DNA from 2 places in the Curtobacterium sp. MR_MD2014 genome. Region 2 is predicted to be linked to the other one. Evidence: predicted binding sites of a transcription regulator. Region 2 holds the regulator's gene; the other holds the start of a gene.
What was found. Region 2 encodes HrcA, which represses chaperone genes, less so after heat shock. Its sites were predicted from a motif close to TTNGCACTCGNNNNNNNCGAGTGCNAA; they were not measured.
Positions count from the first base shown of each region.

Region 1: a site for HrcA is predicted at 3,251-3,277, ahead of NI26_RS00190 (Hsp20/alpha crystallin family protein). Genes of this name have one in related genera too.

Region 1 covers NZ_CP009755.1:28,378-42,650, reverse strand. The annotation lists gene NI26_RS00215 (hypothetical protein) at 1-40, opposite strand, end outside; gene mgrA (L-glyceraldehyde 3-phosphate reductase) at 182-1,225, shown strand; gene NI26_RS00205 (alpha/beta hydrolase) at 1,357-2,148, opposite strand; gene NI26_RS00200 (phenolic acid decarboxylase) at 2,148-2,675, opposite strand; gene NI26_RS00195 (MarR family winged helix-turn-helix transcriptional regulator) at 2,738-3,208, shown strand; gene NI26_RS00190 (Hsp20/alpha crystallin family protein) at 3,332-3,775, shown strand; gene NI26_RS00185 (hypothetical protein) at 3,790-4,104, shown strand; gene NI26_RS00180 (manganese catalase family protein) at 4,210-5,091, opposite strand; gene NI26_RS00175 (SDR family oxidoreductase) at 5,294-5,977, shown strand; gene NI26_RS00170 (sensor histidine kinase) at 6,184-7,521, shown strand; gene NI26_RS00165 (response regulator) at 7,518-8,189, shown strand; gene NI26_RS00160 (triose-phosphate isomerase family protein) at 8,202-8,963, opposite strand; gene NI26_RS00155 (ribose-5-phosphate isomerase) at 8,960-9,463, opposite strand; gene NI26_RS00150 (dihydroxyacetone kinase family protein) at 9,460-11,193, opposite strand; gene NI26_RS00145 (MFS transporter) at 11,190-12,578, opposite strand; gene NI26_RS00140 (SDR family NAD(P)-dependent oxidoreductase) at 12,652-13,413, opposite strand; gene NI26_RS00135 (3-hydroxyacyl-CoA dehydrogenase family protein) at 13,425-14,273, opposite strand, start outside.
Region 2 covers NZ_CP009755.1:1,420,856-1,435,128, reverse strand. The annotation lists gene dnaJ (molecular chaperone DnaJ) at 1-549, opposite strand, end outside; gene hrcA (heat-inducible transcriptional repressor HrcA) at 661-1,683, opposite strand; gene NI26_RS06575 (DUF4870 domain-containing protein) at 1,792-2,235, shown strand; gene hemW (radical SAM family heme chaperone HemW) at 2,258-3,493, opposite strand; gene NI26_RS06565 (HAD family hydrolase) at 3,522-4,214, shown strand; gene NI26_RS06560 (DUF1990 family protein) at 4,285-4,932, opposite strand; gene NI26_RS06555 (family 16 glycoside hydrolase) at 4,970-6,277, opposite strand; gene NI26_RS16825 (hypothetical protein) at 6,274-7,212, opposite strand; gene NI26_RS06545 (hypothetical protein) at 7,209-7,832, opposite strand; gene NI26_RS06540 (hypothetical protein) at 7,843-8,466, opposite strand; gene lepA (translation elongation factor 4) at 8,805-10,652, opposite strand; gene NI26_RS06530 (pyridoxal phosphate-dependent aminotransferase) at 10,810-11,976, opposite strand; gene rpsT (30S ribosomal protein S20) at 12,193-12,453, shown strand; gene holA (DNA polymerase III subunit delta) at 12,970-13,944, opposite strand; gene NI26_RS16175 (ComEC/Rec2 family competence protein) at 13,853-14,273, opposite strand, start outside.

The sequences.
Region 1 (14,273 bases), 1.4 Mb from region 2:
TCCGTGTGGTGCGCGGCATCCCGGAGTACGTGCTGTGCATGGCTGATCCCGCCTTCCTGCGTCGTTGCCGTCCTGGTCGGACGAGTGAACTGTTTCACGACGCGAACGATCAGTGCAACGAACCTTTCGCGTTCTGTACGGTTCGCGCGGCACTCGACGGGGCGGGGCCAGGATGGGTCCCATGTCCTACATCGCCGCGGACGACCGCTACGACTCCATGCCCTACCGCCGGACCGGCCGCTCCGGCCTCGACCTGCCACTGCTCTCGCTGGGCTACTGGCACAACTTCGGCGACGACAAGCCCTTCGAGACGCAGCGGGCGATCAGCCGTCGGGCGTTCGACCTCGGCATCACGCACCACGACCTCGCGAACAACTACGGCCCGCCCTACGGCGCCGCCGAGGTGAACTTCGGCCGGCTCATGCGCGAGGACTTCCGTCCCTACCGCGACGAGATGGTGATCTCGACGAAGGCGGGCTGGGACATGTGGCCCGGGCCGTACGGGCAGGGCGGCGGCTCGCGGAAGTACGTGCTCGCCTCGCTCGACCAGTCGCTCGAGCGGATGGGCCTGGACTACGTCGACGTCTTCTACTCGCACCGCCTCGACGCCTCGACCCCGCTCGAGGAGACCATGGGCGCACTCCACACCGCGGTCCAGCAGGGCAAGGCGCTCTACGTCGGGATCTCGTCCTACGACGCGGAGCGCTCCCGACAGGCCGCCGAGATCCTCCGCGACCTGGGCACGCCGCTCCTCATCCACCAGCCCTCGTACTCGATGCTCAACCGCTGGATCGAGGACGAGGGCCTGCTCGACGCCGCGGGCGACCTGGGCTTCGGCGTCATCGGCTTCACCGCGCTCGCGCAGGGCCTGCTCACCGGGCGGTACCTCGACGGCGTGCCGGAGGACTCGCGCGCCGCCGCCGGGAAGTCCCTCGACGCCGGGTCCCTGACGGACGAGGTCGTCGGACACCTGCGGGCGTTGAACGACATCGCGTCCGACCGCGGGCAGAGCCTCGCGCAGCTCGCACTCGCGTGGGCACTGCGCGACGAGCGGGTGACCTCGCTCGTCATCGGGGCGTCGCGCGTCGAGCAGCTCGAGCAGAACGTCGCGGCGCTCGGCAACCTGTCCTTCACGGACGACGAGCTGCGCCGCATCGACGAGCACTCGGTCGGCGTGCTCGACGTCGACCTGTGGTCGGGAGCCCGTTCCGGTCAGGTGAGCTGACCCCCGCGAGGTTCGACCCGGTTCCGTCCGGCCTGGCCCGGCGCGGATCGCGGAACGCAACGTCGGCGGTCGCTCGCAGCGCTGTACCGCTGCGAGTTGCCGCCGACGTTGCGTCGTGCGGGACGGTGGCGTCAGCGCAGGCCGAGCCGCTCGTCCAGCAGCGCCAGGAGCCGCTCGCGGAAGGGCACCGAGGACCAGCCGTGGTCCGCACCGTCGACGACCGTGAGTCGCGCACCCGGCAGGAGGTCGGCGTACCGGCGACCGTACGACACCGGCACGATCGCGTCCTCGCTGCCGTGCACCACGTCGGCCGGTCCGCCGTAGCCCGACACCGGCCCGTACACGTCGAGGTCGTCCTGCACGTCGGCGATGAACGCGCCACCGAGGGGCATCCCGCCGAAGTCGAACCATCCGTGCTCGCGCACCGGGGCGAGCGGCTGCCCCTGGATCACGTCGTGCTCCGTGATGTCGTCCACGACGACGCCGGCGGGCGACCACAGCGTGAGCGTCCGGACGAGCGAGGGCTCCTGCGCCGCGGCGAGCGCCGACTCGACGGCCCCCAGGCTGTGCGCGACGACGTGCACGCCCTGCCCACGGTCGGCGGCGCGGATCATCGTGACGACCTGCTCCACCTCGTCACGGATGGTGATGTCCGCGAACTCCCCGTCACTGGCGCCCTGTCCGAGTCGGTCGTGACTGCGGACGACCGCGCCTCGGGCGACCAGGTGTCGTGCGGTCTGCACGAAGAGCTGGTGCCCGCCGAGCGCACTGTCGCTGAAGCCGTGCACGAGCAGCACGACGGGCGCATCCGCGGCCGCACCGTCCTGCGGCTCCCACTGCCATCCGCGGACCGTCCGACCGTGGTGGTCGAGCGTGGTCGGGGTGGTGCGGGGATCGGCGCCCCGCAGCGGCACGACGGACATCAGTTCGTCCGGTCCGCCCAGCCGGCCGGCAGGTCACCGGGAGCGGTGTCGATCACGGTCTCGTCGTCCGCGCCGACGTGCTCGAACAGCGTGATGTGCGCGAACTCCGGCACGACGTAGATCGGGTAGGTCGGACCCTCGTCGCGGAAGCGCTGCATGTCGTCCAGGTGGTCGTTCTGGAACAGCACGGTCTTCTGCCCGTCGAGCTCGATCCAGCGCGGGAAGAAGATCGTGCCGTGCAGGACGCGCTGCTCCGGGACGACGTTGACGACGACGCTGGTGCCGGTCGGCTCGTTCCAGGACACCTTGTAGACGCCGGGGGCGAGGGCGACGAGGTCGACGGTCTGGTCCTTCACCCAGCGACCGCCGACGTGGCCGGTGTGGATGCGGTAGTCGATGGTCGTCGCGTTCTTGACGTACATCTCGTACTGCCAGCCGTTGGCGTACGTGTAGACGAACCGGTGGCCGACGATGCCGGTGAGGTCCTGGGGCGGTTCGGGGTGCTCGACGGAGGTCTGCGTGCTCATGCGTCGAGTTTGCTCCCGAACTGGTTTTGTTGCAAACAAACCTCGCTGCTAGGTTGCCGTGTGTGCAGGGTACGGACGGACCGGGCGGCACGACGCAGGTCGCGCGCAGACTGAGCGACCGCATCGGCCCGTTCCGACGCGCCCTCCTCCGCACGTCGCGTGAGGTCGCCGACCTGCCGGACCTGCCCGACGCCCAGGTCGAGGTGATGCGGGCCCTGACGGGGACCACGACCACGCCCTCTGCCCTCGCCGGCCGGCTCGGACTGGCTCGCTCGACGGTGAGCAACCTCGTGTCGGCGATGGAGACCGCCGGGCTCCTCGAGCGACGACTGGCAGCGGGTGACGGACGCCGGACCGAACTCCGCCTGACACCCCTCGCCGAGGAACGACTCGCCGCCTACGACGACGCCTCGACCACCGTGCTCGTCGAGGCGCTCGACCGGCTGCCCCCCGAGGACCGAGCCGCGCTGGCCGCAGCGCTCCCCGCACTCGAGCACCTCCACCGCGAGATCGCGCACCGCGGCGACCACTGATCGTCGGCGACCCGGTGCTCCCAGCGCCCTCCGAGCGTTCTCTTGGCACTCCTGAGGGGAGAGTGCTAGAACATGACGCAGTTGAGTCGAAGGGACTCAACAAGGACGAAGGAGTTGATCTCGATGACGATGCAGTTCGACCCGTTCCGCGAGCTCGACCGACTCGCCGGCTCCCTGCTCGGTGCCGGCGCCGGTGCTCCCCGCTCGATGCCGATGGACCTGTACCGGACCGGCGACCACTACGTCCTCGACGTCGACCTGCCGGGCATCGACCCCGGATCGGTGGACGTGGACGTCGACGGCTCGGTGCTCACCATCCGCGCCGAGCGCACGCTCGGTGCCCCCGAGGGTTCGCAGTGGCTGACCCGCGAGCGCCAGCCGGGCACGTTCGTCCGGCAGCTGACGCTCGGCGACCACTTGGACACCGCGCGCATCAGTGCCGCCTACGACAACGGCGTGCTGAGCGTCACGATCCCGGTCAAGGAGTCCGCGAAGCCCCGGAAGATCGACGTCACCACCGGTGGCGGGGCGCAGCAGCTCGCGGTCGGCAGCGGTTCCACCGAGTAGTCCGGGGGCGTGCGGTGACGACGATCATCAACGCCTTCCTCGCCGTCGCGGTCGTGACGGGAGCGCTGGTCGCGACGAGCCTTGACCGTCGGGTGGCCGTGCTCCTCGGCGCGGCCGGCAGCACGGCGGGGAACTTCCTCACCTGGCTGGTCGCGCCCGGCGCGTGGGCACAGGTCCCGCTCGTCCCCTGGCTCGCCGCGGTTGCCGGCACGGTCGCGCTCATCGCACTCTGGAGCGCGACGCGCCTCTGGTCCGGCATCTTCGAGCCACCGCGCGCACCGCGCGACGACGACACCGCCGCGCTGGCGACGGTGGGCGTGGAGTCGTGACGGCGTGACCACGTGACGGACGGGAGGCGCGGTACCGGCTGGCACCGCGCCTCCCGTCCGTCTCCCGGTCGCGTCGGGTGCTGAGGCCGCGCGACCGGCGGACCGTCACTCCTTGTTGAGCTTGTCCTGCACGAGCCCGGCGGTCTTCTCGACCACGTTCGGCAGCTCCGTCGTGCCGTAGAACCGCACGTCCGGGTGCGTGGGCGGCGGCATCGGCACCGACGACGTGGGGCCGTCGTGGTAGGAGTACTCGCCCTTGCCGTCGAACGACGGGCCGCTCGCCCAGGGGCCGTCGCCGGCCTCCTTGCCGTCCGAGAAGTTGAGGTACTGGTAGCTGGACTCGGTGTGCTCCTTCGACTGCGGGAAGTTGCTCGGCACCGGGAAGCCCTCGACGCCCTGCTCGCGGAGCTCGGCCGCGGCGGTCGCCCACATGTTCTGGTGCATGGTGTCGCGGGCGATGAGGAACGAGAGCAGGTCCCGCACGCCGTGGTCGTCTGTCATGTGGTAGAGCCGGGCAGCCTGGACACGGCCCTGCATCTCGGCGTTCTCGTTGGCCGTGAAGTCCGCGAGCAGGTTGCCCGACGCGGTGATGTACGAACCCTGCCAGGGGTTGCCGTTGCTGTCGACCGGACGGGCGCCTGCACCCGCGACGATGGCGTGCTGCACGTCGGTCCCGCCGACGATCGCGGCCACGGTCGGGTCGTCCTGCAGCGCGTCCTCGGTGATGCCGAGCGGGCTCTTCTCGAGCAGCTGCGCGATCATCGTCGCGAGCATCTCGACGTGGCCCATCTCCTCGGCCCCGATGCCGAACACCATGTCGCGGTACTTGCCCGGGATGTGCATGTTCCACGCCTGGAACTGGTACTGCAGGGCGACGGAGATCTCGCCGTACTGACCCCCGAGCACCTCCTGCAGCTTGCGCGCGTACACCGCGTCGGGCTTGTCGGGGGTGGCCTTGAACTGGAGCTCCTGCTTGTGGAAGTACAACTCGTTCTCCTGTCTCGATGGTCGTCACGTCGTCGTGGTGCACGGCGGCGTGGCGGGGTCCGTCGTCGTGGCCGACGCTCCGCTCGGATGACTGGGCGGGCGTTCGGGGTGGACGGATCGCGCGGGTCCGTTGGCCGGATCGCGCGGACGACGTCCCGCTGCCCCCGGTCCGAGCGCGGGTGATCGGCCTAGCGTGTGGCGCATGGACCTCGAACTCACCGGCCGTGTCGCCCTCGTCGTCGGCGGACGGGGGTACATCGGCTCCGTCGTCGCCGAGACCCTGCGTCGCGAGGGCGCCCGGGTCGTCGTCGCGTCGCGGAACGCCGACGGGGACGACGCCGTGGCGATGGACACCGCGTCGCAGGAGTCGGTGGACGCCGGGGTCGCCCGTGTCCTCGACCAGCACGGACGCATCGACGTCCTCGTCGTCACCGCCGCGCCGGCGGCCGGGACCCTCGACCCGGAGCGTGCGTCGGACCCCGAGCAGGTCGCCGCGGCGATCGACGGCAAGGCACTGGGCTTCCTCCGGGTCGCGAACGCCGTGCTGCCCGTGCAGCGCGAGGCGGGCTTCGGCCGCGTCGTGGTGGTGAGCGGGCAGAACGCCTACCTGTCCGGCAACGTCACGACCTCGCTCCGGAACGCGGCGACGAGCATCATCGCGGGGAACCTGGCCGACCAGTCCGTCGGCACGGGGGTCACCGTGAACGTGGTGAACCCCGGTGCGGTGACGGACGAGCCCGCCAGGACGGTGCAGCCCGGGGCCGGTGGCGAGTCCAGCCCGCAGCAGATCGCCGACCTCGTCGCGTTCCTGTCGTCCCCGCGCTCGGTCGTCAGCGGGGAGTCGGTGTCGATCGGGCACCGCGTGCTGGGACAACTGACGATCTGACGGGTTCGTCCTGCAGGACGACCCCGTTCGTCCCTCCGCACGATGCCCGACGACCTGGTCGACCGACAGGCTCGGTGGCATGGAGAGCTCGACCAAGCACGTGATCGCCACCCTCGCCACCTGCGCGGCGATCATCGTCGTCACCGCGGTGGCCCTCGTCGCGATGTCCCCCGTGCCGTGAGCCCGCGTCGTGCGATGATCGAGCCGTGACGGACCGGCGCACGTTCCTCCGGCCGATGCGGACCCGGTCGGTCGTCGTCGACCTCCTCTGGGCGGGCCTCGCCGCGCTGGTGTCCGCCGCCCCGATCGACGTCGAGCTCGAGCACGCCAGCCCCCTCGCCGTCGTGATCGCCACCGTCGCCATCGCCGTCCGCCGCCTCTCGCCGAGCGCGGCGATGACCGCGACCGTCGCCCTGGGCGCGGTGCAGGTGGCCGGCGGCGAGCGACCGTCGTTGGTCGACCTCGCCATCGCCGTCGTCATCGGCACCGTCGCCGTCGTCGGGACGCGGTTCGAGGCCGTGCTGGCCGGTCTGCTCGCCGTGGTCGCCGGGGCTTCGGCGTCGATGTACCTCTCCACGACCGGTTACCGCTACGCACTACTGCTGAACGGGCCGCGTGACCAGGTCGTCCTCGTCCTGGCCGCCCCGGCACTCGTCCTGCTCTCCTTCTGGGCGGCGGGCCTCGCCGGTCGGGCGATCCGGTCACAGAACGCCGAGGCCGTCCGGCGTGCCGACGCCGAGGCGGCCGCCAGCCGGGCGGAGGCCGTGGCCAACCGTGCCGAGGCCGTGGCCACGCGCGCGGTCGACGAGGCCGAGGCGGAACGCATCCGTGCGGACATCGCCCGCGACGTGCACGACGTCGTCGGCCACTCGCTCGCGGTCATCATCGCGCAGGCGGACTCGGTGCCCTTCCTCGACGACGAGGCGCGGATCCGCGAGGTCAGCGCCACCATCGCCAGCACCGCCCGGAGCTCCCTGGTCGAGGTGCGACAGGTCCTCGGGCACATCGACGGGTCGGACACCGCGAGCGACCCGACGTCCTTCGAGGAGATCGTCCGCGGCATCCGCGACGCCGGGGTGGACGTCGAGCACGCCGTGCGCGGTGTCGCCCGACCGCTCGGCGCGGTGCACGGCACGGCTGCCCGCCGGGTCCTGCAGGAGATGCTCACGAACGCCCTCCGGCACGGGGCACCGGGCGGTGCCGTCGAGGTCCGGGAGACCTGGCGGTCCGCCGACCTCGTGCTCGAGGTGGAGAACGCCGTCCCGTCGGACGCGCTGCCGGTCGGGCCCGGGCTCGGGCTCGAGGAACTCGCCGCGGCGGCCACCGGCGGCGTCCCCGTCCGCGCGACCGCGACCGCAGGACAGCCGACCGCGACCGCCGAGCAGCCGACGGTCACGTCGACCCGTGGCTCCGGCCGGGGCCTGACCGGCATGCAGACCCGACTGACCACGATCGGCGGGTCGTTCGACGCCGCCGTGCTGGACGCCGTGTTCGTCGCGCGCGCCCGCATCCCGTTCGACGTCCGAGGGGGGACGACCCGATGACCGACCCGATCCGCATCCTGCTCACCGACGACCAGGCGCTCTTCCGGGCGGGCCTGCGCGTGGTGCTCGACGCGCAGCCCGACATGCAGGTGGTGGGCGAGGCCTCGGACGGCGCCGAGGCCCTCGACCGCGTCCGGGAGCTGCGGCCCGACGTCGTCCTGCTCGACATGCGCATGGCCGGGATGGACGGCGTCGAGACGGTGCGCCAGCTGTTCTCCGGCGCCGTCCCGGGGCCGCTCCCCCGCGTGGTGGTGCTCACGACGTTCGGCCTCGACCCCGCTGCCGCCACCGCGATCCGGCTCGGTGCGAGCGGGTTCCTGCTCAAGGACACGACACCGCCGTTCCTGTTCGCCGCGGTGCGGGCCGTGCACGAGGGCAGCTCGGTGATCGCCCCGAACGACCTGTCGCAGCTGTTCGGCGCCGACGTCGACCGAGCCCCTGCTCCCCAGCCCGAGGCGTTCCAGACCCTGACGGACCGGGAGCGCATCGTCTTCGGGTGGGCGTCCCGAGGGCTCTCGAACGCCGAGATCGCGGCGAAGGAGTTCGTCACCGAGTCGACCGTCAAGTCGCAGATCTCGAGCATCCTCGGCAAGCTCGAGCTCCGCGACCGGGTGCAGCTCGTGGTCTACGCGCACGACCACGGCCTGGCGGGCGCCCGGGAGGGGTGACCGGCGACCCGGTCAGGAGGCCAGGGCCGCCGCCTCGTCGAGCACCGCACCGACCGCCGCGGGTTCGTGCGCGAAGCGCCCGAGGAACACTCCGCCGATCCGTCCGCGTCCCCGGGTGAGCAGCCCCGGTCCGGCGCTGCCGCCGTAGACCACCCGCGACCCCGCGAACGCCGGCCGGGCCGCCAGGGACTGCTCGATCCCCTCGAGGACCCCGACGACGTGCTCGTGCGGCGCCGGCTCGGCGGCGCCGATCGCCCACACGGGCTCGTACGCCACGGTGACCCGTCCGGTCGTCCCGGCCTCCGCGGCCACCGCCAGCGCCCGGTCGAGCTGCCCGGTGACCTCCGCCACGGCCTCCGCACGGGAGGCGCGGACAGCTTCGCCGACGCACACCAGCGGTTCGAGGTGGTGCCGGAAGGCCGCGTGCACCTTGCGCGCGACGACCTCGTCCGTCTCGTGGAACCGGGAGCGCCGCTCGGCGTGCCCGATCTCGACGAGGTCGACGCCGATCTCGCGGAGCTCGGCGCCGGACACCTCGCCGGTGGACGCGCCCTCGTCCGACGCCGACAGGTCCTGCGCGGCGAGCCGGATGCCCGACCCGGCGAGCAGCTCGCGCACCGGGACGAGCGCGGGGAAGGTCGGCGCGACGAAGAGCTCCACCGCGCCGGCGGCGACCGCGGGGTGCCGCCGGGCGATGTCCGCCACCGCGCTCGCCCACGAGAGCGTCTGCGCGTGCGAGAAGTACATCTTCAGCGACACCCCGACGATCGTCATGCGCCCGGGTCCGTCCCGTCCCCAGGGGCGTCGGTGCCGACCGGCGCGGAGCCGTCGTAGCCGCAGATCGCGGCGACCTTCTCCGCGCTCGCGCTCGACGGGTCGAACGTGTACCCGAGCCACTCCTTCGCCATCCGCCGGGCGACCTCGACACCGATCACGCGCTGGCCCATGCAGAGCACCTGGGCGTCGTTCGACAGCACCGACCGCTCGACGCTGAACGAATCGTGCGCCGTGACGGCCCGGATGCCGGGCACCTTGTTCGCGCTGATCGCGACGCCGAGCCCGGTGCCGCAGACCAGGATCGCCCGGTCGGCCTCGCCGTCCGCGACCATCCGGGCGGCATCGACGGCGACGTGCGGGTACGCCGTGTGGCCGTCCGCGTCGACGCCCACGTCGACCACGCTGGCCACGCGGTCGTCGGCCTCGAGGTCCCGCTTGATGACCTCCTTGTAGTCGAAGCCCGCGTCGTCCGAGCCCACCACCAGTCGTAGCGTCATGCGTCCACTCCTTCCTCGTCGATCGTCGCCGTCAGGGTCTCGACGACGAGCGCGAAGGACACCGCGCCCGGGTCGGGGGTCCCGACGGCCTGTTCCGCGTGCGTCCGCGCGCGGCCCTTCCGCGGCAGCAGGTCCGCGCTGGCGTCCGCTGCCCGGCGGGCGGCGTCCACCGCCGTCCGCCACGCGGTGTCCAGGGCATCGCCGGCCTCGAGCCGGCGCCGCAGTTCCTCGTCGAAGGGGACGAGGGCGTCCACCATCGTCTTGTCGCCGGGCACCGCCCCGAAGGCCAGGACCGCCTCGGTGGCGGCCCGCACCGCGTCCGCGACCGTCGCCGACGTCGGACGCGCGTCGTCCCCGACGACGCGACCCAGCGCCTCCAGGGCGGCACCCCAGATCGCACCGGACGTCCCGCCTGCCCGGTCGGACCAGGCGTCGCCCGCGACCCGCAGGAGCGTCCCCGCTCCCGCGCCCCGAGCGAGCGCGTCCGCGGCGGCGGTGTCCGCCGCGTGCGACCCGCGCTGCATCCCGATGCCGTGGTCGCCGTCCCCCGCGACCTGGTCGATGCGGCCCAGTTCGTCCGCGTGGTCGTCGAGCACCGCGCGCACGGCGCTGATGCCCGCTGCGATGCGACCGGCCGCGGCACGCGAGTCGTCGCCCGCCGGACCGATCACGATGCCCTCCTCGTCGGCGGCGACCACGTCGTCGGCGACCCGCTCCTGCGGGACCGCCCCGCCCTTGCGGAAGGCGGGCGTGTCCGCGGGTGCCGACCACAGCTCCTCGAGCTCGTCGTCGAGCCAGAACAGCGTCAGCGAGACCCCGGCCATGTCGAAGCTCGTGACGAGCTCGCCCACCTCCGGCTCCACGATCACGACACCGGCGTCCCGGAGCCGTCGCTGCACCGAGCCGTAGACGACGAAGAGCTCCTCGTACTTCACGCTGCCGAGTCCGTTGAGCACCGGGACCACCCGGGCGCCCTCGACCGTGACGCCCGCGGGCACCTCGTCGAGCAGCCGTTCGACGAGCAGCGCCGCCAGACCGTCGGCGCTCGGCACGTCGGTCTCGTCGATGCCGCGTTCGCCGTGGATGCCCATGCCGATCGCCATCCGTCCCTCGGGCACCTCGAACAGGGGCTCCTCGGCACCGGGCAGCGAGCAGCCCGAGAACGCGACGCCGAAGCTCCGGGTCCGATCGTTCGCGCGGGCCGCCACGGCGGTGACGTCGTCGAGCGGGCGTCCCTGCTCGGCCGCGGCCCCGGCGACCTTGAACACGCAGAGGTCGCCCGCGATCCCGCGCCGGTCGGCCTCGGCACCGGCCGGGGCGGACACGACGTCGTCGGTCACCCGGACCGTGCGGACGGGGATGCCCTCGTCCTCGAGCGTGCGGGCCGCGGCGTCGAAGTTCAGCACGTCGCCGGCGTAGTTGCCGTAGCTGAGCAGCACGCCGCCACCGTGCTCGGCGGCACGGCAGACCGCGGCGACCTGCTGCGCGGACGGGCTGGCGAACAGGTTCCCCATCGCCGCGCCGGCGGCCAGCCCGTGCCCGACGAGACCGCCGAACGCCGGGTAGTGCCCCGAGCCGCCGCCGATCACGACGGCGACCGTGCCGTCCGGACTGGTGGTCGCGCGGGCGACACCGCCGTGCACCCTGCGGACCCACCGCTCGTTCGCCGCGACGAAGCCGTCGGTGGCCTCGTCGGCGAAGGCTGCCGGGTCGTTGTACAACCGGGTCATCGCGTCGTCCCCTTCGTCGAGGTGGTGGCCACGTGCGAGGTGTCGAGCAGCTCGTCGGCCTTCGCGCCCCGGAAGAACCTGGTGCAGGAGATCATCACGGCGGCGACGAACGCCAGGACGCCGAGCGACACGATGCCGAAGGCCCCGCTGTCGGTCGGGACCGCCTCGTTGATCGCGGTGCGCATGATCGGGGCGACGAAGCCACCGAGGTTGCCGAGCGAGTTGATCAGGCCGATGCCCGCGGCCGCCGCCGCACCGGTGAGGAACGCCGTCGGGTAGGCCCAGGTGATCGGGCCGACCGCCAGGAAGCTCGCGACGGCGAGGGTGATGAACAGGATGCCGAGGACCGGCTGGCCGTTCGCACCCGCCCACGCCGACCCGAGGATGGACAGCCCGGTCGTGATGTAGAACATCGTCCCCCAGCGGCGGCGACGACCCACGGTGTCGGCCTTCGACCCGACGAGGTAGCAGGCGACCAGGCCGACGAGCCACGGGATCGCCGCGACGAGGCCGACCTGCCAGCCGACGTCCTGCCCGAGCAGCGACGACACCTGCTGCGGCAGGTAGAACGTCGTGCCGTACACGGCGACCTGCAGGCAGAAGTAGATGATCGTGAAGTACCAGACGCGGCCGCTCGCCATCGCCTTCCAGATGCCCTCCGGGCCGTCCTCGGTGCGGGCGGTGTCCTCACGGTCCATCGCCGCGGTGAGCGACTGCTTCTCCCCCGGTTCCAGCCACTTCGCCTGCTGCGGGCTGTTCGTCAGGAAGAACAGCGCCGCGACGCCGGCCAGCACCGCGAGGATGCCCTCGCCGAAGAACATGACCTGCCAGCCGTGGAACGGGGTGACCTGGTCACCGACGCTGATGAGCCCGCCGGACAGCGGTGCGCCGATCATCTGCGAGAACGGCTGCGCGAGGTAGAAGATCGCGAACATCCGCACGCGGACCTTGTTCGGGAACCACTCGGACAGGTACATGATCACGCCCGGGAACAGTCCCGCCTCGGTCACACCGAGCAGGAAGCGCAGGACGATGAACATCGTGTCGTTCGTCGTGAACGAGAACAGTGCGGCGACGATGCCCCACGTGACGGCGATCCGGGCGAGCCAGAAGCGCGCCCCGAAGCGCTTGAGCAGCAGGTTGGACGGGATCTCGAAGATCGCGTAGCCGATGAAGAAGATGCCGGCGCCGAGGGCGAAGGCCGCGTCGGAGATGTTCCGGTCGACGCTCAGGGCCTCCTCGGCGAAGCCGACGTTGGTGCGGTCGAGGAAGGCGACGAAGTACAGGATGACCAGCATCGGCATGAGGTGCTTGGTCGCCTTGGCGATCGCGGACCTCAGTGCCGGGTCGTGGGTGGACCCCAGGGCGGGGCTGCTTGCGGACACGAATCGCTCCTTCGCGATCATGAGTGGTCGTTCTGGTGGTCGGAGCCGTCGGCTCCGGTGCGTGCCGTCGGGTTCAGTGCATGTAGAGGCCGCCGTCGACGTTCAGGGTCTGACCCGTCACGAACCCGGCGTCGGCGCTGACGAGGTAGGCGACCGCGGCGGCGACGTCCCGCGGCGTGCCGATGCGCGGCATGACACCGTCGGCAGCCATCTCGGCCTTGCGCTCCTCGGAGAGGGTGCCGCCCATGATGTCGGTGTCGATCGGGCCGGGCGCGATGGCGTTCACCGTCACGCCGTGCTGCCCGAGCTCGCGGGCCATCCCGCGGGTGAGGCCGATCACGCCGGCCTTCGCGACCGAGTACGGCGTCTTGCTGAACGTCCCGCCGCCGCGCTGCGCGGAGACCGACGACAGGTTGACGATGCGGCCGTACCCGTTCCGCACCATCGACTCGGCTGCCCGGAGACCGGCGAAGTGCACCCCGTCGAGGTTGATGCTCAGCACCCGGTGCCACTCCCCCTCGGGCAGGTCGAGGTAGGCGTGCGCCGACGAGACACCCGCGAGGTTCACGAGTGCCGCGATCGGCGGGAGCCCGGCCTCGATGGTGTCGAAGGCGGCCCGGACGGCGGCCTCGTCGGCGACGTCCGCGCCCGCGCCGACGGCCTGCACGCCGTGCTGCTCGCGGAGTTCGGCGGCGACGGCCTCGCTCGCGGCCTGGTCGAGGTCGACGATCCCCACGTTCCAGCCCTGCTCGGCCAGGTGGTGGGCGGTCGCACGGCCGATGCCGCGCGGGGACGCCGCGCCGGTGAGGACGACGGTCTGCTGCTCGTTGCGCATCGCGTGCTCCTTCAGTGGATCGGGGCCGGGCCGAGCTCGTCGAGGAGCTCCTGCATGGCGACGTAGGCCCTGTTCCGGTAGGCGACGAGCTCCGGCGTGCGGTCGGCGGGCACGTCGAGGTAGCCCGATCCGGTCTTCGTGCCGAGCTCGCCGGCGTCGACGTGCTGCTGCAGCGTCGGCGGGGTGGCGAAGCGCTCGGGCCAGCGGGTCTGCAGCGACTCGAAGCAGAACGCGTAGACGTCGAGTCCCGCCATGTCCGCGATCGCGAACGGGCCGAAGAAGGGCAGGCGGAACCCGAAGGTCGTCCGGACGATCGTGTCGATGTCGTCGGGGCTGGCGATGCCCTCGTCCGCGATCTTCGATGCTTCCTCGAACAGGGCGTACTGCAGGCGGTTCAGCACGAACCCGGTCGAGTCCTGCACCCGTGCGGACTGCTTGCCGGTCGCCGCGACGACTGCTTCGCCGACGGTGACGGCGTGCTCGCCGGTGGTGGGGTGCGGGATGAGCTCGACACCGGGGATGAACGGCGCCGGGTTCGAGAAGTGCACGCCGAGGAAGCGCTCCGGACCGGTGACGGCCTCGGCGAGGCTCTCGATGAGGATCGTCGACGTGTTCGAGCCGATGACGGCGTCGGGTCGGGCGGCGGCGCTGATCCGACGCAGGGTCTCGTGCTTGATCGCGAGCTTCTCGGGGACCGCCTCCTCGATGAAGTCGGCGTCCGCGACGGCGGCCTCGATCGACTCGGCGGCACTGAGGTGCGCGGTGACCCGCGCGACGGCGTCCTCCGGGAACAGGCCGTCGGCGACGAACTGGCCCGTCTCGCGGATCAGCCGCTCGAGGTTCTGCTGCGCGATCTCGGC
Region 2 (14,273 bases):
GCACGTCCCGCAGGGCGCGCTGGTCACGACGTTGCCGAGGAGCGAGCGGACCTGGCGCTGGATGTGCCCGGAGCCACCGCAGATGTCGCAGGTGCGGGGGCTGGTCCCCGGCGCGCAGCACGAGCCGTGGCACGTGTCGCAGACGACGGCCGTGTCGACCTCGACGTCCTTGTGGGTGCCGAAGACGACCTCGTCGAGGTCGACCTCGATGCGCAGCAGGGCGTCCTGCCCGCGCTCGGCACGGCTGCGCGGACCGTTGCCGCGTCCGCCGCCGCCACCCCCGCCGAAGAAGGCGTCGAAGATGTCGCTGAAGCCACCGGCGGCACCGCCGCCGAAGGGGCTCTCCTGCGGGCCGGCGTCGTAGCGTCGGCGCTGCTCCGGGTCGCTCAGCACGTCGTACGCGTGCGTCACGTCCTTGAAGCGCTCGGCCGCGTCCGGGCTCGGGTTGACGTCCGGGTGGAGCTCGCGCGCCAGCCGTCGGTAGGCCTTCTTGATGTCGGCATCGGAGGCGTCCGGCTGGACGCCGAGGACGTCGTAGTGGTCTGCCACGGTTCCCTCAGTCGGTTTCGGTTCGGTCGGTGGGTCGCGGCGGTCGCCGCGGTCCGGTCTGGAGGCGCGGAGCCGGTCCGCTGGACACCGCGCGTCGGGCGCAGGGTCCGGTCAATGTTCGCCCAGCAGCTTGGACAGGTACCGTGCGACCGCACGGACGGCGGCCATGTTCGTGCCGTAGTCCATGCGGGTGGGGCCGAGGACCCCGAGTCGGGCGACCGCTCCGCCGCCGGCGAGGTAGCCACCGGCGACGATGCTCGTCGCGTCGAGGCCGTACTCGGCGTTCTCGACGCCGATGCTCGCGGCGACGGCCACGTCGTCCACCTGCATCTCGCCGAACAGGCGGAGCAGGGTCACCTGCTCCTCGATCGCCTCGAGCACGGAGAACAGTCCGCCGGAGAAGTCGCGTTCGCTCTTCGCCAGGTTCGCCGCGCCGGCCATGACCAGGCGGTCCTGCCGGTTCGCCGCGACCTGCTCGATGAGCGTCGCGACGACGACGCCGCCGAGGGTCTGCGCGTCCGGACGGAGCTGCTGCGGCACCTCGCGCAGGGCACGCGGGACGTCCTGCAGCAGGAGCCCGACGCTCGCCCCGTTCACGACGGTGCGGAGCTCGGTGAGCGCCTCCTCGTCGAGGGGGACGTCCGTCTCGACCACGCGCTGCTCGACCCGGGCGGTGTCGGTGATGAGCACGACCATCAGGCGGGTGTCACCGAGCCGGACGAGCTCGACGTGCTGCACGCGTGCGCGCACCATCGACGGGTACTGCACCAGCGCGACCTGGTTGGTGAGCTGGCTGAGCAGGCGGACCGTGCGACCGAGGACCTCGTCGAGGTCGTTCGGCGTGCCGAGGAAGGTCTCTATGGCGTGGCGCTGCGCGCTCGACAGCGGCCGGGCTGCGGCCAGGTGGTCGACGAAGAGTCGGTACCCCTTGTCGGTCGGCACCCGCCCCGACGAGGTGTGCGGCGCCACGATCAGCTGTTCGTCCTCGAGCTGCGCCATGTCGTTGCGGATCGTCGCGGCGCTGACCCCGAAGGCGTGGCGCTCGACGATCGTCTTCGAGCCGACGGGCTCGCGCGAGGCGACGTAGTCCCGCACGATCGCCTTGAGGACCTCGAGGGAGCGTTCGCTGACCATCCGGACCCCTTCCGTTCGATGCTGGCACTCGGACGTGTCGACTGCTGATCCTACGCCCGACCGCCGACCGACCGGGACCGCCGGGGCCCACGCCGGTACGCTCACGGCATGAGCTACGGACAGCAACCGGGCGGCCCGCAGGACGGCCGCTACGGCCAGCAGCAGGGCGGACCCCAGAACCCGCAGGGACCGCAGTACCCGGCCGGCTTCACGCCGCCCCAGCCGATGTCGCCGGAGGACCAGCGACTCTGGGCGACGCTGACGCACGTCGGCGGCATCTTCTTCAGCCTGGTCGTGCCGATCATCGCCTACCTGGTGCTGCGCGACCGCGGGCAGTTCGTGAAGGAGCACACCCGTCAGGCACTGAACTTCCACATCACGATGGCGATCGCCGGGTTCGTGTGCAGCCTGTTGGCGTTCGTCGTCATCGGACTCGTGCTGCTGCCGATCCTGTACGTGATCGTGATCGTCTTCGCGATCATGGCCGCCCTCGCGGCGAACCGCGGTGACTTCTACCGCTACCCGCTCACCATCGAGTTCATCAAGCAGTAGCGCGCGAGCGACCGCCGGCGCGTCAGTCGAGCAGCTCGCGGACGACAGCGTCCGCGAGCAGCCGGCCCTGCAGGGTGAGCTCGATGCGTCCCCGCACCGCGGCCGTGCCGTCCACGAGGCCACGCGCGATGAGACCGGCGACCCGGCCACGTGCCTCCCGGCCGAGCTCCGCGGTGGTGAGCTCGCCGCGGACGCGCGCGGCGAGCAGCACCCGTTCGACGTACCGGGTGTCGGCGTCGAGCGTCTCGCGCCCCGCCGCGGGCGACTCGCCTGCCAGCACCCGGTTCGCGTACGCGGCCGGGTGCTTCACGTTCCACCAGCGGGTGCCGGCGACCGCGGAGTGCGCACCCGGGCCGACGCCCCACCAGTCGTGGCCCTTCCAGTAGGACAGGTTGTGTCGGCTCGCGTGGCGCTCCGGACCACCGGCCTCGTCGGTGCGCGCCCAGTTCGAGACCTCGTACCAGGAGTACCCGGCGTCGGCGAGGGTCCGGTCGGCGAGCTCGTACATGTCGGCGGCGAGGTCGTCGTCCGGGGCCGGCAGGTCGCCGCGGGCCACCATGCGCCCCATCGCCGTGCCGTCCTCGACGATGAGCGAGTACGCCGACACGTGGTCGGGCGCGCAGGCCAGCGCGGCCTCGAGCGAGGTGCGCCAGTCGTCGAGCGACTCCCCCGGGGTCGAGTAGATGAGGTCGAGGCTGACGTCGAGGCCCTGCTGCTTCGCGAGGTCCACCACGACCGGAACCCGCTCGGGGTCGTGGGTCCGGTCGAGCGTCGCGAGGACGTGCGGGACGGCCGACTGCATGCCGTAGCTCATCCGGGTGAACCCGCCGCGCTGCAGGGTCGCGATCGCGTCCGCGTCCACGGAGTCCGGGTTCGCCTCGGTGGTGACCTCCGCCCCCGGCAGGATGCCCCACGTGTCGTCGATCGCCCGGAGGATCATCACCAGGTCGTCCGCCGGCAGCATCGTCGGCGTGCCACCGCCGAAGAACACCGTCGAGACCGGGCGTCGCGGCACCCCGGAGCGGTCGAGGACCTCGGCCGCCCACCGGATCTCCTGCACCGCGTGGCCGGCGTAGTCGTCACGGCGCACCCCGCGCAGCTCGGACGCCGTGTAGGTGTTGAAGTCGCAGTAGCCGCACCGCACCCGGCAGAACGGCACGTGGACGTAGACGCCGAAGGGGACGTCGCCGGCGCCGGGGCCAGGGGTGAGCAGGCCGTCCGCGGGAGCGGGATCGGCGATCGGGAGCGCACTCGGCATGGACTCCATTCTCGGCCATGATGGAGCCATGGAGCACCACACCGTCCCCACCACGGTGCTGTGGGACATCGACGGCACCCTCGTGCTGAACGCGGCGTCGCCCGGCAACCTGTACCACCTGGCCGTCGAGCGCGCGGTCGGCCGCGACCTCGTGCTGAAGGTCGGACACCAGCACGGCCGGACCGACGCCGGGCTCATCGCGGACCACGTCCGGGCACACGACCTCGACGACGCGCTCATCCCCACGGTCAGCCGGCACCTGCGCGACCTGACCGACGAGCGCTACGGCCGGGGCGAACGCCGCTCCCCCGCCCCCGGAGCCGCCGCGCTCGTCCGCCGGTTCGCCGGACTCGGCTGGCGGAACGGCCTGCTGACCGGCAACTCCGAGCACCGGGCCCGCGTGAAGCTGGGCGGGGCGGGCTTCGACCTCGGCGCCTTCGACTGGGAGCACTCGTACTTCGGGGACGCGGAAGTCGAGCGCACCGGCGTCACCGCACGCGCCGCCGCCGCCCTGTCCGGGGAGCGAGCCGTCATCGTCGGCGACACCCCGCGGGACGGCGAGGCGGCCGACGCGGTGGGGATCCCGTTCGTCGCGGTCGCGACCGGGGTCTACGAGGTCGACGCCCTGCGTGGGACGAGCGCGGTGTGCGTCGCGCGGGACTGCGTGCAGGACGCCCGACTGCTCGAGGAGGCGATCGCCGCGCTGCCGCCGCTGCGCTGAGCGGCGGCGGCGGTGGCGGTCGGTCGGTGCGCCGTACCGAGCACGCGGTCGGACGCCTCGTGTCGACCGGTCAGTCGCCGCGCAGTGCGCTGAGGTACTTCGCTGCCATGACCCGCTGCTGTCGACGGAGCAGCGGCGCCACGAACGCCCACTTCCGGCTCGACGGCTGCGAGAACTGGCGGACCTGCAGCCACACCGAACCGTCGCTCGTGCGCTCGACCACGAAGGACTCCTCGCCGGACAGCGGGTGCCCCTCGAGCGTGCCGTAGGCGAAGCCCTTGCGGTCGGTCTCGTCGATGATCGACACGACGCGGACCGGCGCGTGCACGGTCTGCCCGAACGCGTGCATCTCGAGCGTCGCCGTGGTGCCCGCCGTCAGCAGCGGGGTGCCGTCGGCGGCGAACTTCTCCACCCGGGGCGTGCCGATCGAGGCCGGTGCGATCGGGACACCGTGCTCGTCGAACGTCACCGGGTTGTAGCGGACCTCGTCGTCGTCGGGATGGTCCTCGACCTGCACCCGGATGCCGCTGCGCTCCTGGATCTGCCAGGTCAACGCCTGCGTCACCGCGGTCTCGAACCGGGCGTCGCCGTGGCCGATGCGCGCCCGCGACTCCGCCGGGGTGAAGCCCTCCGGCGGGTAGGTCATGAGGTCCGCCGCCTGCGTGGCACCGACGGCACCGTAGGTCAGGGCGGTCCGGTAGCTGCCGCGGGAACTCATGGAGCCATCGTACCGGGGCCGCTCGGCCCGACCTGTGTCAGCGTGGCGTGACGGCGAGGTTCCGCCACTCGGCCTCGGTGCCCTGCTCGCGGATCCCGACCGCGCCGCTCGTCGACGAGCAGGCACCGAAGGACACGCGACCCTGGACGGGTGTCCCGCCGTCGGCCGGTGACGCGGTGGCCGTGATCGTGCAGCCGACCGCCTCGACGGTGAGGTGCCACCACTCCTCGGCCTGCACCGTCCGACCGAAGGACACGAACGACCCGACGAACCCGGGCGACCGGTGCTCGCCGATGGTCATCCCGGTCGCGGTGATGCCGACGGAGTAGGCGCGCATCGAGTCGATCCCCGTGGACGGGTCGTTCACCCGGACGACGAGACCCGCGTCGCTGCCCGACCTCGGGGTGCGCATCAGGCGCACGTCGCCCGTCAGGGTCATGTCGCCCCAGACCCGGTTCAGGACCTGCTTGTCCCCGGTGTTCGCGTAGGCCGTGCTGCGGATCCGTTCCTCCTGCTGGTCGATCGCCCACGTGCCCCCGAACACCCGCGCGGGCGCTCCGTCCTCGAACCGGCCCGTGGCGAGGGTCGAGTTGTACGGGTCCGCCGCGAGCGAGGGTGCGAGGGCACCCGCTGTGGCCGTCACGAAGCGGTAGCCGGCTGCGCTGCCGTTGCCGCGCAGCCCGATCGCGCCCGACGTCAGGCAGTCGGCCGACGACTCCGAGACGCTCGCCCGCGTCCAGTCGTTCGCGCCGACGGTGGTCGACCAGGCGGTGATGCCGCACCCGGCGGCCTGCACGACCACGTGGTAGAACTGTCCGTTCGCGAGCCTGCCGGGGATCGTCGCGGACGCCAGTCGGGTCGTCGCACCGTGCTTCGTCCGGCTGATCGACAGCGTGTTGTCCGTCCGGTCCAGACCGATCGAGTACCCCGTGAACGCATCGGCACCCGGAGCGGGATCCGTGACGCGGACCAGGAGCCCTGCGTTCGTCCCGCTGTTCACCTGGACGTCCGCCTGCATCGTGTAGTCCGTCCACGACGGGTCACCCGTGACGGCCTTGGGCCCGTCGGAGGAGCCTGCCGTCTCGGTGAACGTGCCGTAGCCGAACTGCGTCCGGGTCGTCCAGGAGCCGCCGTAGGTCCTCCACGCCCCCTGCCCTCCGGCGAAGGAGTCACGGAACGGCAGGCCCGTCAGGGCGTAGTCACCGACCGTGCTCGCGGTGCTCCGGTTCGACGACGCCGCCGTGTACGCGGCGAGGGTGGGATCGGCCGTCGTGGTGACACCGGTCGCCACGGTGAGCGCCACGACGAGCGCCCCGGTGAGCACGCCCGCCGTCCTGGCACTCACGACGACACCGCCGGGAGATCCGTCGCAGGGTCCTCCGTGTGCCCGGGATCGGGGACACGGAGGCTCTGCGACCGGGCCAGGAGGGCCCCGACGACGAGGGGTGCGGCGCAGAGCAGGGCGAGCACCGCCCAACCGAGCGGGGAGAGGTCGAGTCGAGCGGCGAGCGCGACCGCGCCGTCCGACCCCGGAGGCAGGGGCACCTGACCGACGGCACCGCTGACGAGCCGGTCGGACGCACCGGACGGTCCGACCACCCGGATCGGCAGCAGACCGGTCGAGACCACGTGTGCCACCGGCCGCGTCCCCGGGTCGACGCCGGTCACGACGAGGGCGGCGAACGGTCGGAAGACCGTCACCACGCCGGCCAGCACCGCGGCCGAGCCGAGCAGGCGAGCGGCGGTCCGCGGAGCGCCCGCGCCGAGGAGCCCGGTCAGGAGCCAGACGAGACCGACCCCGCCGACGGACCACGGCAGCATGCGGAGCGCCCACCCCGCACCGGGCAGGACTGCGACGACCCTGCCGACCACGTCAGCGGGGCTGACGGTCCAGCCGTCGGCAGCACCGTTCGCGTCGCCCTTGGTGGTGAACGCGCCGTCCTCCACCGCGCTGATGCGGTGCGTGTAGGGCAGTCGAGGCGCCGTCCCCCCGCCCTCGGCGACCGGTGGGACGAAGGTGATGACGTCGCCGACGGCCAGCCGGTCCGGTCCGGGCGGCAGGGTGACGACGAGCGAGCCGACGGGTGCCGTGCGGCCCATCGACGGCGTCCGGACGTCGAACGTCCGGACGCCCGCGGCCGTCGAGGCCCCGACACCGAGCAGCACGAGCAGGACGACGGCGGCGGTGGCGACGAGCCGCACCCGCACCGCGCGGCCGGGAGCACGCCGGCGACCAGTCGCGGGGACGCCGATCGCGTCCCCGGTCTCCGCCACCGTCATGCGGTGAACGTCCACACGAGCGACTGGCTCATGCTCTGCGCCTGCGAGTCGTTCGGAGCCGCCGGGTCGAGGGCGACCGACACGACGGCGGTACCGCCCTGACCGGCCGCAGGCGCCGGGCTGACGGGGAAGATCCGCCCGCCGACCGCCGCGGCGCTCTCCCCCGAGACCACGGTCGTGGTCCCCGTCGGCGTCGTCCACGTCACGGTGACGCGCAACCAGGAGCAGATGCTGTTCGACGTCGAGACGGTGCCGATGCAGGTGCCGGGGGTGAGCGAGAAGGCGGACGCGGCGACCCCTCCGGTGTTCCTGATCACCGTGGAGGTGCCGCGCGTCGTGTCCCCCGGCCGGAGGTCCTTGCCCGCGTAGAGGTCGGTCGAGCAGGTCGTGGTGGCCGTGGCGGTGCTCCTGCACGCCACGGTCGAGGCGTCAGGGCCCTGCGTCATCTCGATCGAGACGGTGTTGGCGGTGTTCGTGGTGTTCGAGATCGACGCCGTGTACGCCGACGTCGTGCCGGTCGCCGTCAGTGCGAGGGCGACCGAGGCGACGAGTCCCGCCGCCGTGAGGAGCCAGCCCGTGCGCACCGAAGCCCGCGGGACGATCGTCGAGTGCCTTCCCACGACGGCACCGTCAGGCCGAGAACGTGAACGTGAGGGCCTGTGAGAGGGTCACACCCGACGTCGGCGCGGTCGCCCCGTCCGGGAGCGAGACTTGCACGGCCAGCGGGTAGCGCTCGCCTGCGGCGGGTGGGTAGGGCAGCGTGATCGCGTTCGCCGCGAGGTACGCGGGCGTCGTGGACGCGGGCAGCACGTCGGCGCCGCGCCAGGTCATCTTCACGACGAGCTGGCGGCACAGGTCCGACCCGCTCTCGGGCGTGGTCGCGCACGGTCCGCCGGTCAGCCGGAAGCCGGTGGGCGTCGCCGTCCCGGTGTTCTCGAAGAAGATCGTCTGGGGTTCCGACCGGCCCCCTGGTCGCAGGGACTGGCCGCCGTAGAGGTCCGGGTCGGTGCAGCTCGCCGTGCCGTCGGCCGCGGTCGTGCACGCACCCGGCGAACCGTCCGCCGTCGTCTCCACGATCTGGATGGTCGAGGTCGCGACCGTGTTGGTGCCGTGCAGGAAGGCCTGCGTGAAGACCGACAGCGTGCCGCTGAAGCTCATGGCGAGCACCACCGCAGCAGCGACGCCGGCGGCGACCAGGACGAGTTCGGACCGTCGGCGCCGTGCGCGGGGGACGGTCGTTGCGTGACGGGACATCGTGGTTCGCACCTCCGTGTGCACCCCGGGTCCTCGAGCGCCGTGGCGCAGGAGCACGCACGGTCCGGGCGGCCGGGTCCACCCTGAACTGAGGGGTCTTCAGTCGCCCTCGGTACAGATGCGACCGTACAGATCGGGTGACCTGCCCGGTCCCCCAGAGTGCGGGCAGACTGCCCGGTCCACCCACCGCATCCGCGGAGGACCAGGCCGGCCGCCCCCGAACCCCCGGCGGACTGCGCCCCGATCTCGTCCGCTTACCGCACCGGGACGAGCGGGTCCGGGAACGACGGAGCCCCGCTCGTGGCGGGGCTCCGTCGTGCTGCTCGTGCTCGCAGCGGCTACTTCTTCTTCTCTTCGACATCGCCCGAGAGCGCTGCGATGAAGGCTTCCTGCGGGACCTCGACGCGACCCACCATCTTCATGCGCTTCTTGCCCTCCTTCTGCTTCTCGAGGAGCTTGCGCTTGCGGGTGATGTCACCGCCGTAGCACTTCGCCAGGACGTCCTTGCGCATCGCACGGATGCTCTCGCGGGCGATGATCCGCGCACCGATCGCGGCCTGGATCGGCACTTCGAACTGCTGCCGCGGGATGAGCTTGCGGAGACGCTCGGTCATCAGCGTGCCGTACGCGTACGCCTTGTCGCGGTGCACGATCGCACTGAACGCGTCGACCTGCTCGCCCTGCAGCAGGATGTCGACCTTGACGAGGTCGGCGGCCTGGTCGCCGGTCGGCTCGTAGTCGAGCGAGGCGTAGCCCTGCGTCTTGCTCTTCAGCTGGTCGAAGAAGTCGAACACGATCTCGCCGAGGGGCATCTCGTACCGGATCTCGACGCGGTCCTCGCCCAGGTACTCCATGCCGAGCAGGGACCCGCGCCGCGACTGGCAGAGCTCCATGATCGCGCCGACGTAGTCCTTCGGCGCGAGGATCGCCGCGCGGACCATCGGCTCGCGGACCTCGACGATGCGACCGCCCGGGAACTCGGAGGGGTTCGTGACCTCGGTCACGGTCGTGTCCTCGTTCGTGACCTCGTAGATCACGCTCGGGGCCGTCGTGATGAGGTCGAGGCCGAACTCCCGCGACAGGCGCTCGGTGATGATCTCGAGGTGCAGCAGGCCGAGGAAGCCGCAGCGGAAGCCGAAGCCGAGCGCCACCGAGGTCTCGGGCTCGTACACGAGGGCCGCGTCCGACAGCTTGAGCTTGTCGAGCGCCTCGCGCAGGTCCGGGTAGTCGGAACCGTCGATCGGGTACAGCCCCGAGAACACCATCGGCTTCGGGTCCGTGTACCCGGGCAGTGCCTCGGTCGCCGGCTTCTGCGCCGTCGTGACCGTGTCACCGACCTTCGACTGCCGGACGTCCTTCACACCGGTGATCAGGTAGCCGACCTCGCCGACCGACAGTCCCTTCGTCGGCTTCGGCTCGGGCGACGACACACCGATCTCGAGGATCTCGTGCGTCGACCGGGTCGACATCATCTGGACCTTCTCGCGCGGGTGGATCGTGCCGTCGATCATCCGGACGTACGTCACCACGCCGCGGTAGCTGTCGTAGACCGAGTCGAAGATCATCGCGCGGGGGGCCGCCTCGACGTCGCCGACCGGCGCCGGCACGGTCCGGACCACGCGGTCGAGGAGCTCGGCGACACCGACACCGGTCTTGCCCGAGACGCGGAGGACGTCCTCCGGCTTGCCACCGATGAGCTGCGCGAGCTCGGCGGCGTACTTGTCGGGGTCGGCCGCCGGCAGGTCGATCTTGTTGAGGACCGGGATGATCTCGAGGTCGTTCTCGAGCGCCAGGTACAGGTTGGCGAGCGTCTGGGCCTCGATGCCCTGCGCCGCGTCGACGAGCAGGATCGCGCCCTCGCACGCCGCGAGCGAGCGCGAGACCTCGTACGAGAAGTCGACGTGCCCGGGGGTGTCGATCATGTTCAGGGCGAAGGTCTGTCCGTCGAGCTCCCACGGCATGCGGACGGCCTGCGACTTGATCGTGATGCCGCGCTCGCGCTCGATGTCCATGCGGTCGAGGTACTGCGCACGCATCGCCCGCTCCTCGACGATGCCGGTGATCTGCAGCATGCGGTCGGCCAGCGTGGACTTGCCGTGGTCGATGTGCGCGATGATGCAGAAGTTGCGGATCGCCTCGGCCGGGGTCGCGGCGGGCTCGAGCGGCGCGGATGCTTGTGGGCTCACGGTTCCTCAGGGGGTCGGTGCGGTCGAACGATTGTCCCACGGTTGCACACGGGCAGCGCGCACCGCAGGCCGACCTGTGGAGGCGCGCCGGGGCCCTGGACGGTGTGCAGGACGGACCGGAGGCGCGTGGTCGTGCCCGTCACGGGCCTCCCGTCCGTCAGACGGTCACGCTGGCGGGCGCCGGCAGCGCTCCCAGGCCGCGACGGAGGTCGTCGACGGTCGCCGCCAGGCAGACCCGGATCCACCCCTCACCGGACCGACCGAAGGCGCTGCCCGGGGCGACCGCGACGTGCTCGCGGTGCAGGAACGCCAGCGCCCACTCGGCGACGTCGCCCTGCGACGCGTGCGAGACGTCGATCCACAGGTAGAAGGCGCCGCGCGGGTCGAGGTAGCGGATGCCCGCTGCGTCGAGGACCTCCTTCGCGACGGCGAGGTTCGCACGGTAGTGCTCGCGTGCGTCCTGCACCGCCTGGTGGTCGCCCACGATCGCCGCCAGCGCGGCCCACTGGTCCGGTTCCGCGACGCAGCTGATCATCGCCTCCTGCGTCGTGCGCATCGTGGGCCCCATGCCCTTCGGCGTCACCAGGTAGCCGACCCGGACACCGGTCATCGCGTACGTCTTGCTCAACGAGAAGGCGGTGAAGACCCGGTCGTCGTCGTCGAGGGCCGCGATGCTCACGTGACGCGTGCCGTGGGTGAAGTACTCGTAGACCTCGTCGCTGATCACCCACAGGTCGTGCCGCTTCGCCAGGGCCAGCAGCGCGCGCAGGGTGTCCTCGCCGAACACCGAGCCGAGCGGGTTCGACGGCGAGTTCACCACGATCGCACGGGTGTGCTCGGTGACGCTCGCCTCGAGTGCCGCGAGGTCGGGTTCGAAGTCGTGCTGCGGCTCGAGCCGGTACGGCACGGGGGTGGCACCGATGATGTGCGCGTTCATCGTGAAGGTCGTGTAGCCGGGGTCGGGCACCAGGACCTCGTCCCCGGGGCTCAGCACGAGGGTCATCGCCTGGAACAGTGCCTGGGTCGCGCCGATCGTCGTCCAGACCTGCTCGACGTCGACCTCGATGCGGTTCTCGCGACGGAGCTTGTCGCGGATCGCCGCGCGGAGCGGTGCGATGCCGCCGTTCGGCGTGTAGTCCGTGCGGTCCTCGGTCCACGCGCGGCGCGCGGCCTCGCCGATGTGCGGCGCGACCGGGACGTCGGGCTCACCGATCACGAGCATCGCGACGTCGGTGTCGTCGGCTCGCAGCAGGGCCGCCTGCTCGTAGACGCGACGGATGCCGGAGGCGGGGACGGAGTCGATGCGTGGAGCGAGGGATGGCACCTCGTCACGGTAGCCCGTCCGTGTTGCGGGGGCGTTTCCACCGTGCGGCCCTGCGACGGAGCGCGGCGCGTCGGGGCTTTGGCGGTCCGTGGGTCTGCTGGTAGGGTTGGTGGCTGGCTTCCGCGTTCCCCGCCCACGGGTGGAACGCGATGCGACAGAGGGCCCCTCTACCCGACGTCGCGACCACCCGTAGCAGACGAACAAGGAGCAACACGCATGGCGAACATCAAGTCGCAGATGAAGCGCATCAAGACCAACCTCAAGGCCCAGGAGCGCAACAAGGCCTACCGCTCGGAGCTCAAGACGGTCATCCGCCACACGAACGAGGCCGTCGTCGCCGGCGACAAGGACAAGGCCGTCGCGGCCCTGGCCCTCGCGGCGAAGAAGCTCGACAAGGCCGTGAGCAAGGGCGTCATCCACAAGAACCAGGCGGCGAACCGCAAGTCGGCCATCGCCAAGAAGGTCTCCGCGCTCTGAGCGTCTGACACCTGCACGAGAGCCCCGCACCGATGGTGCGGGGCTCTCGTCGTTGCGGGGCGTGTCCGGGCGGGGCGTGGCGGCGCGGCGCGGCGCGGCGCGCTCGTGGCGCCGCGGCGGCAGCGGCGCCGCGCTCGTGGCGGCAGCGCGGCGGCAGCGCCTGGTCGGCCGCGGCGACGGCGCGCTCGTGGCGGCGGCGGCACCGCTGCGGCAGCGCCTGGTCGGCCGCGGCGCGACTCGCTCGAGAACAACCGGAAGCACCTCGCGCCACGGAGATCCGTGGCGCGAGGTGCTTCTCGTTGTGCCGCAGCCTCGTCGCCGCGCGCGGTACCCCGTGCGGATCGAACCACGGATCCGACATCGAACCAGCCGATGGTGCTGGTTCGATGTCGGATCCGTGGTTCGTCCCGTGCGAGAACGAGCGGGCGCGTGCACGGGCGCCGCACCGGCACGAGCGGGCACGGGCACGGCGGCCGCGGCTCGGCGTCCACGTGCGGCCTGGAGGCGCGTCCCGCCTCAGCGCTCCTCGCCGCGACGGGCGATGGTGCGGACCATGACCTCGAGCGCGTAGTGCGCGTCGCGAGAGCCGCCCTTCACCGCCGTGTCCGCCGCCGCGATGCTCGTGATCGCGTTCGCCAACCCGGCTTCGCTCCACCCGGCGACGTCGCGCTGCGCGCGCTGCACCTGCCACGGCGCCATGCCGAGTGCGGACGCCGCCTGGCCGCTCGGCCCGCGGAAGGCGCTGACCTTGGCCATCGTGCGGATCTTGCTCGCGAACGCCGCGACGATCGGCACCGGCGCCTCCCCCGTCGCGAGGGCGTGCCGCAGCTCGACGATCGCCGGAGCCGAGCGTCCTGCGAGCGCGATGTCCGCGACCTTGAACGCGTTGGTCTCGACGCGACCGCCGTAGTACTTGTCGACGGTGCGGTCGGTGATCTCCTCGGCCTCGTCGGCCAGCAGCTGCCGGCACGCCGCCGCGAGCTCCGCGAGGTCGTCGGAGAACGCCGCGACGAGCGTGCGGACTGCCGAGGGCGCGATCTTCCGCCGGGCGGCCCGGAACTCGGCGTTGACGAAGTCGATCTTGTCGGTGTCGCGCTTGAGCTCGTCGCACTGGACCTCGACGCCGCCGCCGACCCCGCTGCGGATGGTGTCGAGCAGCTTCTTGCCGCGCATGCCCCCACCGTGTCGCAGGACCAGCGTGACGTCGTCAGCGGGCGCCTGCAGGTAGGAGATCGTCTCGGTGATGAAGGCATCGGTGCACTTCTCGACGTTCGTCACCCGCACGAGCCGCGGTTCGCCGAAGAGCGACGGGCTCGCGAGCGTCGCCAGGAGGCCGGGGGCGTACTGGTCTGCCTCGAGGTCGTGCACCTCGAGCGCCGGGTCCTCGCCGACGAGCAGGTCACGGAGGACGCTGCTCGCCCGCTCCGCCAGGAACTGCTCGGGACCGGTGACCAGCACGACGGGCGCCGGCCGGACACCGGACCACGGCACCTGGTCGATCTTCGCGGCGGCGCGCGTGGGCTTCTTGGCGGGCATGCGTTCCTTCCGTCGGCTCCGGAGCGAGCTGGTCGGGGCCTGTTCCGATCCTACGGGCCGCCACAGACGGACCTCCCGCCGGACGGACCCCCGTCGTCGTGGCCGGCGCCGTCCGCTCGGTCCAGACCTGCAACGATTCGTCGGCCGATCGCGAGACCACGACGGTGCCCTGCTCGTCGGTGCGGAACGCGGTCGTCCCCGCGGCGCGGAGGGCGTCGAGCGCCGACGCCGTCGGGTGCCCGTAGGTGTTGTCGGCGCCGACGCCGATGAGTCCGATCGGCGCC